Regions from separate parts of the Labrys sp. HAY1-8F genome, predicted to be linked through region 2. Evidence: predicted binding sites of a transcription regulator. Region 2 holds the regulator's gene; the other holds the start of a gene.

Region 1 (5,259 bases), 1.6 Mb from region 2:
GATCGCGGATACGTTCGGGCGAACGCGGCGAATAGGGCTTGAATTTGAGGTCCGGACGGTCGAGCCCGACGAGTTGCGACAATTCGTTGAGGGCGAGCATACCCTCGACGCGAAAGACCGCGTCGTCGGCGACATCGAGTTCCTCGGTGACGAATTGGCGGATGCTGTCGGGCATGCCGGCTTCGATCTCAAGGCGGATCACCACGCCGCGCCGGCGCTGTTTCAATGCCGTCTCGAACAGCAGCACCAGGTCTTCTGCCTCTTCCTCGACTTCCAGATCCGAGTCGCGGATGACGCGGAAGGAGCCCTGCCCTTTCACTGTATAGCCGGGAAACAGCTTGGCGATGAACAGCACCGCCAGATTTTCGAGCGTGATGTAGCGGGCCGCCCCTGTCTCGGCGAAATCCGGCAGGCGGATGAAGCGCTCCACCTTGTGCGGCGCGCGGATCAGGGCATTCAACATGCGCCCGTCGCTGACGCGTTTGAGCTGCAGGGCGATGGTGAAGCCGAGATTGGGGATGAAGGGGAATGGATGGGCCGGATCCACCGCCAGCGGGGTGAGGATCGGAAAGATGTAGCTGAGGAAATAATCGTCCAGCCAGGCGCGCTCCGCCTTGGAAAGGTCACGCGGCTCGGTGATCACGATGCCTTCGAGCAATAGGTCGTCGCGCAACTCGGTCCAGCGTTTCTGCTGGTCGCTGGCAAGCTTGGATACGGCCTCGCCGATCTTGACGAGCTGTTCGGCCGGCGACAGGCCGTCGGGGCTGCGCGCCGTGACGTCCTCTCGCACCTGGCCGATCAGGCCGGCGACGCGCACCATGAAGAACTCGTCGAGATTGCTGGCCGAGATCGATAGGAAGCGCAACTGCTCAAGCAGAGGATGGCTCTTGTTGGACGCCTCCTCCAGCACGCGGCGATTGAATTGCAGCCAGGAAATTTCGCGGTTGATGAAGCGATCCGGGCTGACGCGCAGTGCGATCGGGTCCTGAGCAGGAGCCGCCTCGCGCGCCGTCTCGCCTCGCATCACACTCTCTTCCGCCGTCTGTGCCGTGCTGGTCATGGTCGTTAATGCCGCTCACTATGTCCCGGAGCAAAGCGCGTTTAGACGGAAACGCTTGTTTGCTCTCGCTCTTTGGTTCGACGCGTCCTTGCGATTCTTGGCGTGACCGCCAAATCGTAAAACGCTTTAGGCCGGCGTTACAGGTCCCGCCGGTCGGAATCGCTGCCCGTCATGGGGAAATCTGCTTAGGCCGCCTATATGACAATGCTGTCACATAAAATGACCGCCATGGGGAAAATTCGCAAAACTCCTCCCCATCGCCTGTGGAGCCTCCCCGGATTGGCTGAACGAACTGGCCCCGACCGGACTGTATAAGGTATCTTCCGACCGGCCCTCCAATCGTCCATCTACGACGGACGAAACGATTTGTCCGTTCCAAGCAGAGTTTACCGACAAGACCCACGGACAGGCCTTGCCGATAAACCTCGCAAATGTTTGGTGTCTTGCAGAGTCCTCTGGATTGTAACCATGGTTCAATCAAGAGGACTTTGCATAGGAGCAAATCCGGCATGCGCAGGCTCATATTTTTCTCCATGGTCATCCTGACCGTCTTGCTCCTTCAACCGATGCACATTGTGGCCCGGACCAACACCAGCCCAGCCCTCCAAGCCGATCAATCCGGCGCATCCGGATGCGTCTCGGTACGGGATTCCGGCGATCCGAATAGAAATGGAACCGCGCTCATCGGCTGCTTCAACCCAACGACGGGCGCTTTCGAGTTGCCTTCGAACCTCCGCAATCAGGGAGATATCGACGAGCGCGTCCTGAGATCCTATGGGTTTGTAGGCGATGGAGGCAACCACCCCTTGTCCAGCGTCGCCACTCTCAACGGCCGCAGTACCGCCGGCTGGTCCCTGGCACAGTGGCAGATGATACTTCCGGCAGCCCGCGCCCTTTCGGATGAGATCGACGGCACCGTGATCAACTCGCTGATCCAGACGAGGCCGGGCGCCCTGAAGTTCCGTCTAGGCCCTCTGACTGGGCGTTTCTCCGCGCCGATCACCTCTCCCTGCGGCAAGAGCATTCGTTTCGAAGGAGCCGGACCGGAACTCACCATATTTCGCTTCGGCGCCAGTAATGGCTGGGATCACTGCCATGCCGGCGCCCCGACGGGAGATAAGCTGGAACTCCAAGGCATCAAGTTCCAGTCCAGCGATACCGCTTCCACGAACACCATCGGAATCAACGCCAGGTTTGCACCCAGCGTCAATGGAACCTACTCCAACTTCGCCCTAGAGAACTTCAACACCGGCATGGTCCTGGTCAATTCGGCCGGCACCACGATCGAGGGCGGGATGATCACTGCCGGACCGTCGCGCAAAGGCCTCGCCACCGCGGGAACCGGCATCTGGTTTCGCGGAACGAACACCTTCGTCAATCGGATCCAGAACACGCTGACACAGCACTACAGGGTCGGATATCGCTTCCAGTCGACCAATCCCCCAAAGATGCTAGGGCTCGAGGATCAGAGCCTGATCAATTCGGCGGCCGGGGAGGTAGGCACCTGCATCCAGATCGATTCCGATTACAAGGGTTATTCTCCCCTCCAATATGTGGCGGATAATTTCTCCTGCGATGCCTATGAGGGGCATGTCGACGCAAGACAGGTCTCGCATCTGTCCATCAAGGGCGGCAACTGGCTGATCCACCCCGCCGCCGGTTCGTGGAGCCCGGCTGGCAAGAACTTCTTCAATTTTTGCCGCGCTTCCACGGTACGCCTCGAGGGGGCCTGGATTTCCAACAACGCCCAGGCTCTCGGGGTTCGCTCCCTGATCAATGTTACCGCCGACTCCTGCGGCATTCCGAGCGGAGCCGGTGCATCGGACGTGCAGATCAGGAACAATAAGATCGAGTACAGAAACTTGACAACCTCAGTGGCCATGATCGTCAAGACCGCCGGTACCAGCGGAGTGGTTGTCGCAGGAAATCTCTTTACCGAGTTCTTCAAGCCAGGGCCGCCGCCTTCCAATGCGTTCTCATGGGCCGCTTCGGATGCCCAATCGGCCCTCTATCAGGGCCTCGCTGGCGAGTTCGTGCAGATATCACCGCCGCCAGTCGATATGACCGATGGGACGGTCAACGACATCGGGACCTTCTCTCTCGGGCCAGGTGTGTGGAACTGTCATGCCCGGCTCCAGCTCCTGCCGGCTAGGGATGCCAAGGTTCATGCCTTTCAGGGAGCTTTCAGTACCGAGCCCGCCTCGATGCCGGCCGCCCCTGGACAAGGCATGTTCATGGAAACCGGTGAATGGTCGAGCCCGGAGATTAGGGGCGTCGGTCCGTTCGCGTTCGATTTCACTACGAGAACGCAGAGCTCCCCTGTCCATATCGTCGGCGCGGCGTCCTTCACCGGCGGCCAGTTGCAGATGAACACCGTCGGCCAGTGCATCCGTCTGCGATAGAACTCGCACAATGACGGGCGGACCGCGACGAGGCGCCATCGACCTCACTCATCGTCCAGCGGAGAGGCAAGCACTTCCTTGAGCAGTTCAGCGGCCAGTGCCCGCGTGATGCGGCGGCCGCGCGAAAGACCTTCGCGATCGAGCACGGCGACGACCTGGCGCGCTGCGGCAAAGGAGCGCTCGATGCGCCGGACGAGGAAGTCGACCAGGCTCGAATCGACGATGAGCTGGCGATCGAGGAAGAGCTTTACCAGCAGCATGCGGAAGAGATCATCGTCGGGCGTGGCGATGGTCAACGCCGTCATGGCCCTGAGGCGCGAGATGAGGTCGGGAAGCGTCAGGCCCCAGCGTTCGGGCGGCTCATGGGCGGTGATCAGCAGCGAGGCGCCGGCCTCGCCGGTGAGGTTGAGCAGATGGAAAAGCGCCGTCTCGTCGACGCCGCGTCCTGCATCCTCGATCACCACCGCCTTGTGCGAAACCAGTTCGGGAACGCTTTCTTCCCCGAGCGCCTCGCCTGCCAGGGTGACCGCACCCGCCAGCTTGGACCAGATTGCCGCCAGATGGCTCTTGCCCGAGCCGCTCGGGCCGATCAGCAGAGCACGGCGGGAAGGCCAGTCCGGCCAGCGTTCCATGAAGGCATAGGCCGCCTCGTTGGAGGGCGAGACCAGGAAATCCTCACGGGCGAACGAGACCTGCAAAGGCAGATCGAGTGCCAATTGGCGGGGTGTCGTCACGACGAATGGTCCGAAGAGAGAGAGCCATCGTGGTTGACATGACCGGTGTAGTATTGGCTGGCGAGGTAGCTCGAGAGGGCGAAGCGCACCAGGACACCGATCGCCGCCGCCACCGGCACGGCGACCAGCAGGCCGATGAAGCCGAACAGGCTGCCGGCTGCCAGCAGGGCAAACATCAGCCAGACAGGATGCAGGCCTACCGAGCCGCCGACCAGCCGGGGCGAGAGAACATAGCCTTCGAGGATCTGCCCCGCCGCGAAGAGGAGGGCGACATAAACAGGCAGATGCCAGTCGGGCCAGACCTGGACCAGTGCCACGCTGACGGTGACAACGAAGCCCAGAATCGAACCGACATAGGGAATGAAAGAAGCAAGGCCGGTGCACAGTCCGATCAGGAAGCCGAAACTGACGCCGAGCAGCGTGAGGCCGGAACCGTAGAACAGGCCGAGCAGGAGGCAGACCGTCGCTTGGCCCCGCACGAAGCCGGCGATGGCGGCGTCGATATCACGGAAGATGCCGCGGATGGCCTCGACATGGTCGCGCGGCAGCCAACTGTCGACGCGCGCCACCATGTTGTCCCAGTCGAGCAGAATATAGAAGGCCACCACCGGCGTGACGATGAGAACGCTGATCACCCCGATGACCGCCTGGCTGCCCGACCAGATCGAGGAGACGAAGGTGCCGAGAAGCTGGGCGCCCTGCCCGACATAGTCACCGAGCGATTTCTGGATGTTCTGCAGCCTCTCGGCGAAGATCCCGCCAAGCCAGCCCTGGTTGAGTTCACCGAGAATGCGCTGCATGGACGCGACGATGCTCGGCAGCCGCTCGCGCAAGCCGTTGAACTGCTCGCCGAGCATCGGCACCACCAGGAGGATGGCCAGCACGATGACGAAGATGAAGCCGAGCAGAATGACGGAGGCGGCGGCCCAGCGCGGCAAGCCGAGGCTCTCCAGCCTGTCGGCGACGGGGTCGAGGAAATAGGCGATCGCGAGGCCGCCAATAAAGGGCAGCAACATGCCCTGAAGCAGCCAGATCAGCGCGACGAACAAGGCCAGCGCGCCGA
Region 2 (5,259 bases):
CAACATGTCGGTGGAAGAGATGCGTCGGGCAGGTGGCGGGGAACAGGAACTGACCTATTCGATTTGAGTTCCCTGCGGCCCTGGAGGCCGAGCCGGCACGCTTTCGTGCCGGTCAGGTCCATATTTTGTCATGATCATGGAGAGCATTTATGGAAAAACGTGCGATTGGGCGGTCTGATCTTTCGGTTGCTCCGTTGGGCCTGGGCGGCAATGTCTTCGGCTGGAGCGCGGATGAGAAAGCCTCCTTCGCTGTCCTCGATGCTTTCGTTGGGGGCGGCTTCAACCTGATCGACACGGCGGATGTCTATTCGGCCTGGGTTCCCGGCAATCAGGGCGGTGAGTCTGAAGCCATCATCGGCAAATGGATGAAGGCCCGCGGCAATCGCGCCGACATCGTGCTCACCACCAAGGTCGGCTCGGAAATGGGGCCCGGTAAGAAGGGCCTGTCGCGCGACTATATCCTCAAGGCGGCCGAGGATTCCCTGCGGCGCCTGCAAACCGATTACATCGACCTCTACCTCTCCCATTGGGAGGATCCGGAGGTGGATCTGGAAGAAACGCTCTCCGCCTATGACGAGTTGATCAAGGCCGGCAAGGTGCGCGTGATCGGCAATTCCAATCATAGCGCCAACACCATGTTCAAGGCGCTGGCTATCAGCACCAAGGAGATGTGGCCGCGTTTCGAGAATCTGCAGACGCACTACAATCTCTATGACCGCGCCGGCTATGAGAACGAACTCGAGGCGTTCTGTCTCAAGAACGAGATCGGCGTGACCAGCTATTTCTCGCTGGCGAGGGGGTTCCTCTCCGGCAAATATCGCAGTGAGGCCGATTTCGCCAAGAGCAACGCGCGTGGCGGCGAGATGGCCAATTATCTCAACGAGCGGGGCCTGCGCATCCTGGCCGCTCTCGATGCGGTAGCCGAGGCCAAGAGCGCCACACCGGCCCAGGTCGCCATTGCCTGGCTTATCGCAAGGCCCGGCATCGTCGCTCCGATCGCCAGCGCCACCAGCGTCGAGCAACTTGGGGACCTGATCAAGGCGACCGAACTCAATCTAGGTTCGGGCGAGATCGAGCAACTCACCAAGGCGAGCGCATAATTTTCGTCCTGCTGTCGAAAGCGAACGGGATGGCGCGTCATTGTCATGCCGGCGCATCATGCGCCGGCGGAGACAGGAGAGACCCATGCAGTTCGCGATTCTGATCTACAGCAACGAAGAAGCCATGCTGAAGGTGGACCCCGCCAATAAGCAGGCTGTGCTGGCCGCCTATCAGGCCTATACGGAGGCCCTCAGATCGGCCGGTGCTCTCGGCCCGTGGAGCCGTCTGCGCCCAACGTCTGCGGCGACGACCGTGCGCCTCGCCGACGGCAAGACCCAGGTGCTCAACGGCCCCTTCGCCGACACCAGGGAACAACTCGGCGGTTTCTACATCATCGATGTGCCGGACCTGGATGCCGCGATCGGCTGGGCTGCGCGTTGCCCGAGTGCAGCCATCGGTACCATCGAGGTCCGGCCGGTGTGGGACCCCAAGGATTATTGAACCAAGCGAGCCGATCCGGTGCCTTCCGCCCCCGCCGTCGAACTTGCCGAAATCGTCGCGCGACGCAGCTATGGCAGGCTCGTCGCCCTTCTCGCGGCACGTTCGGGCGACATTGCGGGGGCGGAGGACGCCCTGGCCGACGCCTTTGCGGCGGCTTTGGAACATTGGCCGGCGGGGGGTGTGCCCGCCAATCCCGAAGCCTGGCTCCTGACCGCGGCCCGGCGCCGGCAGATCGACGCGGCCCGCCGCGCCAAGCTGCGCGGCGAAAAGGCGGACGAGGTCATCCGCCATGTCGAGGCCCTCGCCTCCGAGCAGGCCGAACAGCCTGTCATTCCCGATGAGCGCCTGCGCCTGATGTTCGCTTGTGCTCATCCCTCGCTCGATGCCGCCGTGCGCGCGCCCTTGATCCTGCAGACGATATTGGGGTTCGACGCCGGCGCGATCGCCAGCGCCTTCCTAGTTTCACCTGCGGCGATGAGCCAGAGATTGGTGCGGGCCAAGCTCAAGATCAAGCAGGCCGCCATCCCCTTCCGGATCCCGGAACCCGATGAGTTGCCCGGTCGTCTCGAAGCGGTATTGGAGGCCGTCTATGCCGTCTATGCCGAGGGTTGGGCCGATCCCGAAGGGGCGCAGGCCCGCGAGCGCAATCTGTCGGTGGAAGGCATCTGGCTCGGCCGGTTGCTGGTCTCGCTCCTGCCCGGCGAGCCGGAAGTGCTCGGCCTGCTGGCCCTGATGCTGCATGCCGAGGCCAGGCGGGCTGCACGCCGTAGCCCGGTCGGCGACTATATCCCGTTGGAACAGCAGGATACCACGCTTTGGGATGCCGCCCTGATCGAGGAGGCTGAGGCTTTGCTCGCCAGGGCCGGGCAGGCGCGACAGATCGGTCGCTATCAGCTCGAAGCCGCGCTGCAATCGGCCCATGCCAATAGGCGCATCTGCGCGACGACGGACTGGGCCGCGATCGTCACGCTGTATGAGGCCTTGGTACTACTGACCGCGTCCCCTGTCGCTGCCATCAACAGAGCCGTAGCGCTCGCCCGTCTTGCAGGACCGCAAGCCGGATTGGCCGGGCTCGACGAGGTCGCCAGCGACAGGCGGATCGCCGATTACCAGCCTTATTGGGCTGCACGCGCGGACTTGCTGGCCCGCGCCGCAAGGCAGGAGGAGGCCCGCAACGCCTATTCGCGGGCGATCGGGCTGGAGAGTGATCCCGTCATCCGCCGTTATCTGCAAGGGCGCCTGGCGGCTCTGGGCTGATATCGGCGCCTGCAGAAGCTATTGGGGATAGCGGCCATTGAAGGGCGGGGCCTCGATCCACCATTGCGGTGTATAGGCGCGCTTGATCGGGCAACGGATCAATGTGTCTTCATCGAGCCACAGCTGCCGCTCGGGGGCGGGGGTCATCACGATGGTTTCCGCCGTGCCGGAGCGGCCGCTTCGCAGGGCCTGGTCCTGCGCCGGCGAGCTGCCGCATCGAAGCTGCAGCGTCGCCTGGAACTTGGCGCTGGAAGGCTCCTCGCCATCGGCCTCGATGACCGCGCAATATTTGCCGTAGAGCTGGATGGCAGGACCGGCTGCCCGTAGAAGCTGCACGGAAACCCGGTTGCCTGGCGTCGCCCCCTGCTTGTCGCAGCCATCGTCCTGCAAGGCATAGATGCCGTCGGCATAGTTGCCCGCCTTCTGGGCATAGGACGTGTGCGTGGCGGGCGCGCGTCCGGCCTGCCTGACGGACAAGACGGTCCTGATCTGCCTGCTGCCATCGGGTGCGACCTCCACCATGGCCTCGACCTCGCATCGCGAGCCTTCCTTGCAGATACCGGCGACCTGCTCCTGCATGTCGCTGTCGGCTGCGATGAAGCAATCCTTGCCGATATAGGAGCCTGCCAAGCCGGAGCCGGTACCGAACTCGCCCGAACACAAGGTTTTCTTGAGCTTGGCCGCTGCGGCATCGCTGGGAAGCAGCGCCAACGAACTGGCAGTCAAAAGCGACGCGACGAGCAAGGAACGGATCATGGCAACCCCGGCATTTTCTTTGGCAAGTCGTCTTATCGCAAGCCTCTGAAATCGCCTAGATCGGGCGAGTACCGGGTACGTGATGCGACAAGGCCGGCGGTGAGCCGCCGGCCTTGGTGTCGGGCGATGAAATATCCGTCCTAGGCCTGCTTGGCGAAGGTCTCGTCGAAGGAATAGCCGGCGCCGCGAACCGTGCGGATCGGGTCGATCTCGCGCGTGCGGTTCATCGCCTTGCGCAGTCGCCCGACATGCACGTCGACCGTGCGCTCGTCGATATAGACGTCGCGGCCCCAGACGCTGTCGAGCAATTGCTCGCGTGCGAATACGCGTCCCGGCGCCTGCATCAGGAATTCGAGCAGACGGAACTCGGTCGGGCCGAGGCGGATCTCGCGATTGCCGCGATGAACGCGCTTGGTCTCGCGGTCGAGGGAAATGTCACCGGCCTTGAGCAGGGAGGCGACGTGATCGGGCTTGGCCCGACGCAGCAGAGCGCGCACGCGGGCCGAGAGTTCCGGCACGGAGAAGGGCTTGACGACATAATCGTCGGCGCCGGTGGCCAGACCCCGCACACGCTCGGTTTCCTCGCCACGCGCCGTGAGCATGATCACGGGCAGGCGCTCGGTTTCCGGCCGCATGCGGATGCGCCGGCACAATTCGATACCCGACAACCCCGGCAGCATCCAGTCCAGCAATACCAGATCCGGCACGCTTTCGCGCAGGCGGATCTCGGCATCGTCACCGCGCGCCACACTGTCGACCTCATAGCCTTCGGCTTCGAGATTGTAGCGCAGCAGCAAGGTCAGTGCTTCTTCGTCCTCGACGATCAGAACCTTGGGAGGCATGGCCTATCCCTTGTTACTTAGCCGGCACAGGAAGGTCGACGAGATCGGTGCTGTTGTCCGCCTTGGGCCGCTCGCCGGCCGGCGATTCACCGGTCACCAGGTAATGCACCGTTTCGGCGATGTTGGTGGCATGGTCGCCGATGCGCTCGATGTTCTTGGCGCAGAACAGCAGATGGGTGCAGAAGCCGATATTGCGCGGATCTTCCATCATGTAGGTCAGCAATTCGCGGAACAGCGAGGTGTACATCGCATCGATCTCGCCGTCCGAACTCCAGACCGAGAGCGCTTCTTCGACATTGCGCTGGGCGAAGGCGTCGAGGACCTGCTTGAGCTGCTCGAGCACCAGGTCAGCCATATGGTCGAAACCGCCGAAGAGCTGGGCCGGCTGCGCATGGCTGTGGATGGCCACCACGCGCTTGGCGACGTTCTTGCCGAGGTCGCCGATGCGTTCGAGATCGTTGGCCACCCGCAGGGCCGAGACGATTTCGCGCAGGTCGAGTGCCAGTGGCTGGCGCTTGGCGATGACCAGGATAGCCCGGTCCTCGACCTGGCGCTGGAGCTTGTCGATCGCCAGATCGAGCTCGATCACGGCCTTGGCGCGCTGGGTGTCGCGCTTGAGCAGGGCTTCGACGCTGTCGGCTACGCTCTTCTCTGCATAGCCACCCATTTCGGCGATCATGTTGCGCAATTCGCGCAATTCCTGATCAAAGGATGTAACGATGTGGTCGGACATGCCGCCTCCAAATGAATTCGACGCTGGCCGAGGGATCAGCCGAAGCGGCCGGTGATGTAATCCTGTGTACGGCTGTCGTTCGGGGTGGTGAACATCTTGTTGGTCTGGCCGACCTCGATGAGGTCACCC

What was found. Region 2 encodes PhoB, which activates phosphate uptake and scavenging genes when phosphate is short. Its sites were predicted from a motif close to TGTCATNNANCTGTCAT; they were not measured.
Region 1: a site for PhoB is predicted at 1,259-1,275, ahead of ACR9ZN_RS12090 (RNA degradosome polyphosphate kinase). Genes of this name have one in related genera too.

The regions. Positions count from the first base shown of each region.
Region 1 covers NZ_JBPGWZ010000002.1:663,981-669,239, forward strand. Annotated here, with positions in the region: gene ACR9ZN_RS12090 (RNA degradosome polyphosphate kinase) at 1-1,024, opposite strand, end outside; gene ACR9ZN_RS12095 (hypothetical protein) at 1,594-3,462, shown strand; gene ACR9ZN_RS12100 (P-loop NTPase family protein) at 3,507-4,196, opposite strand; gene ACR9ZN_RS12105 (AI-2E family transporter) at 4,193-5,259, opposite strand, start outside.
Region 2 covers NZ_JBPGWZ010000002.1:2,233,298-2,238,556, reverse strand. Annotated here, with positions in the region: gene ACR9ZN_RS19440 (RrF2 family transcriptional regulator) at 1-67, shown strand, start outside; gene ACR9ZN_RS19435 (aldo/keto reductase) at 150-1,100, shown strand; gene ACR9ZN_RS19430 (YciI family protein) at 1,186-1,542, shown strand; gene ACR9ZN_RS19425 (RNA polymerase sigma factor) at 1,561-2,799, shown strand; gene ACR9ZN_RS19420 (hypothetical protein) at 2,818-3,555, opposite strand; gene phoB (phosphate regulon transcriptional regulator PhoB) at 3,696-4,397, opposite strand; gene phoU (phosphate signaling complex protein PhoU) at 4,411-5,130, opposite strand; gene pstB (phosphate ABC transporter ATP-binding protein PstB) at 5,166-5,259, opposite strand, start outside.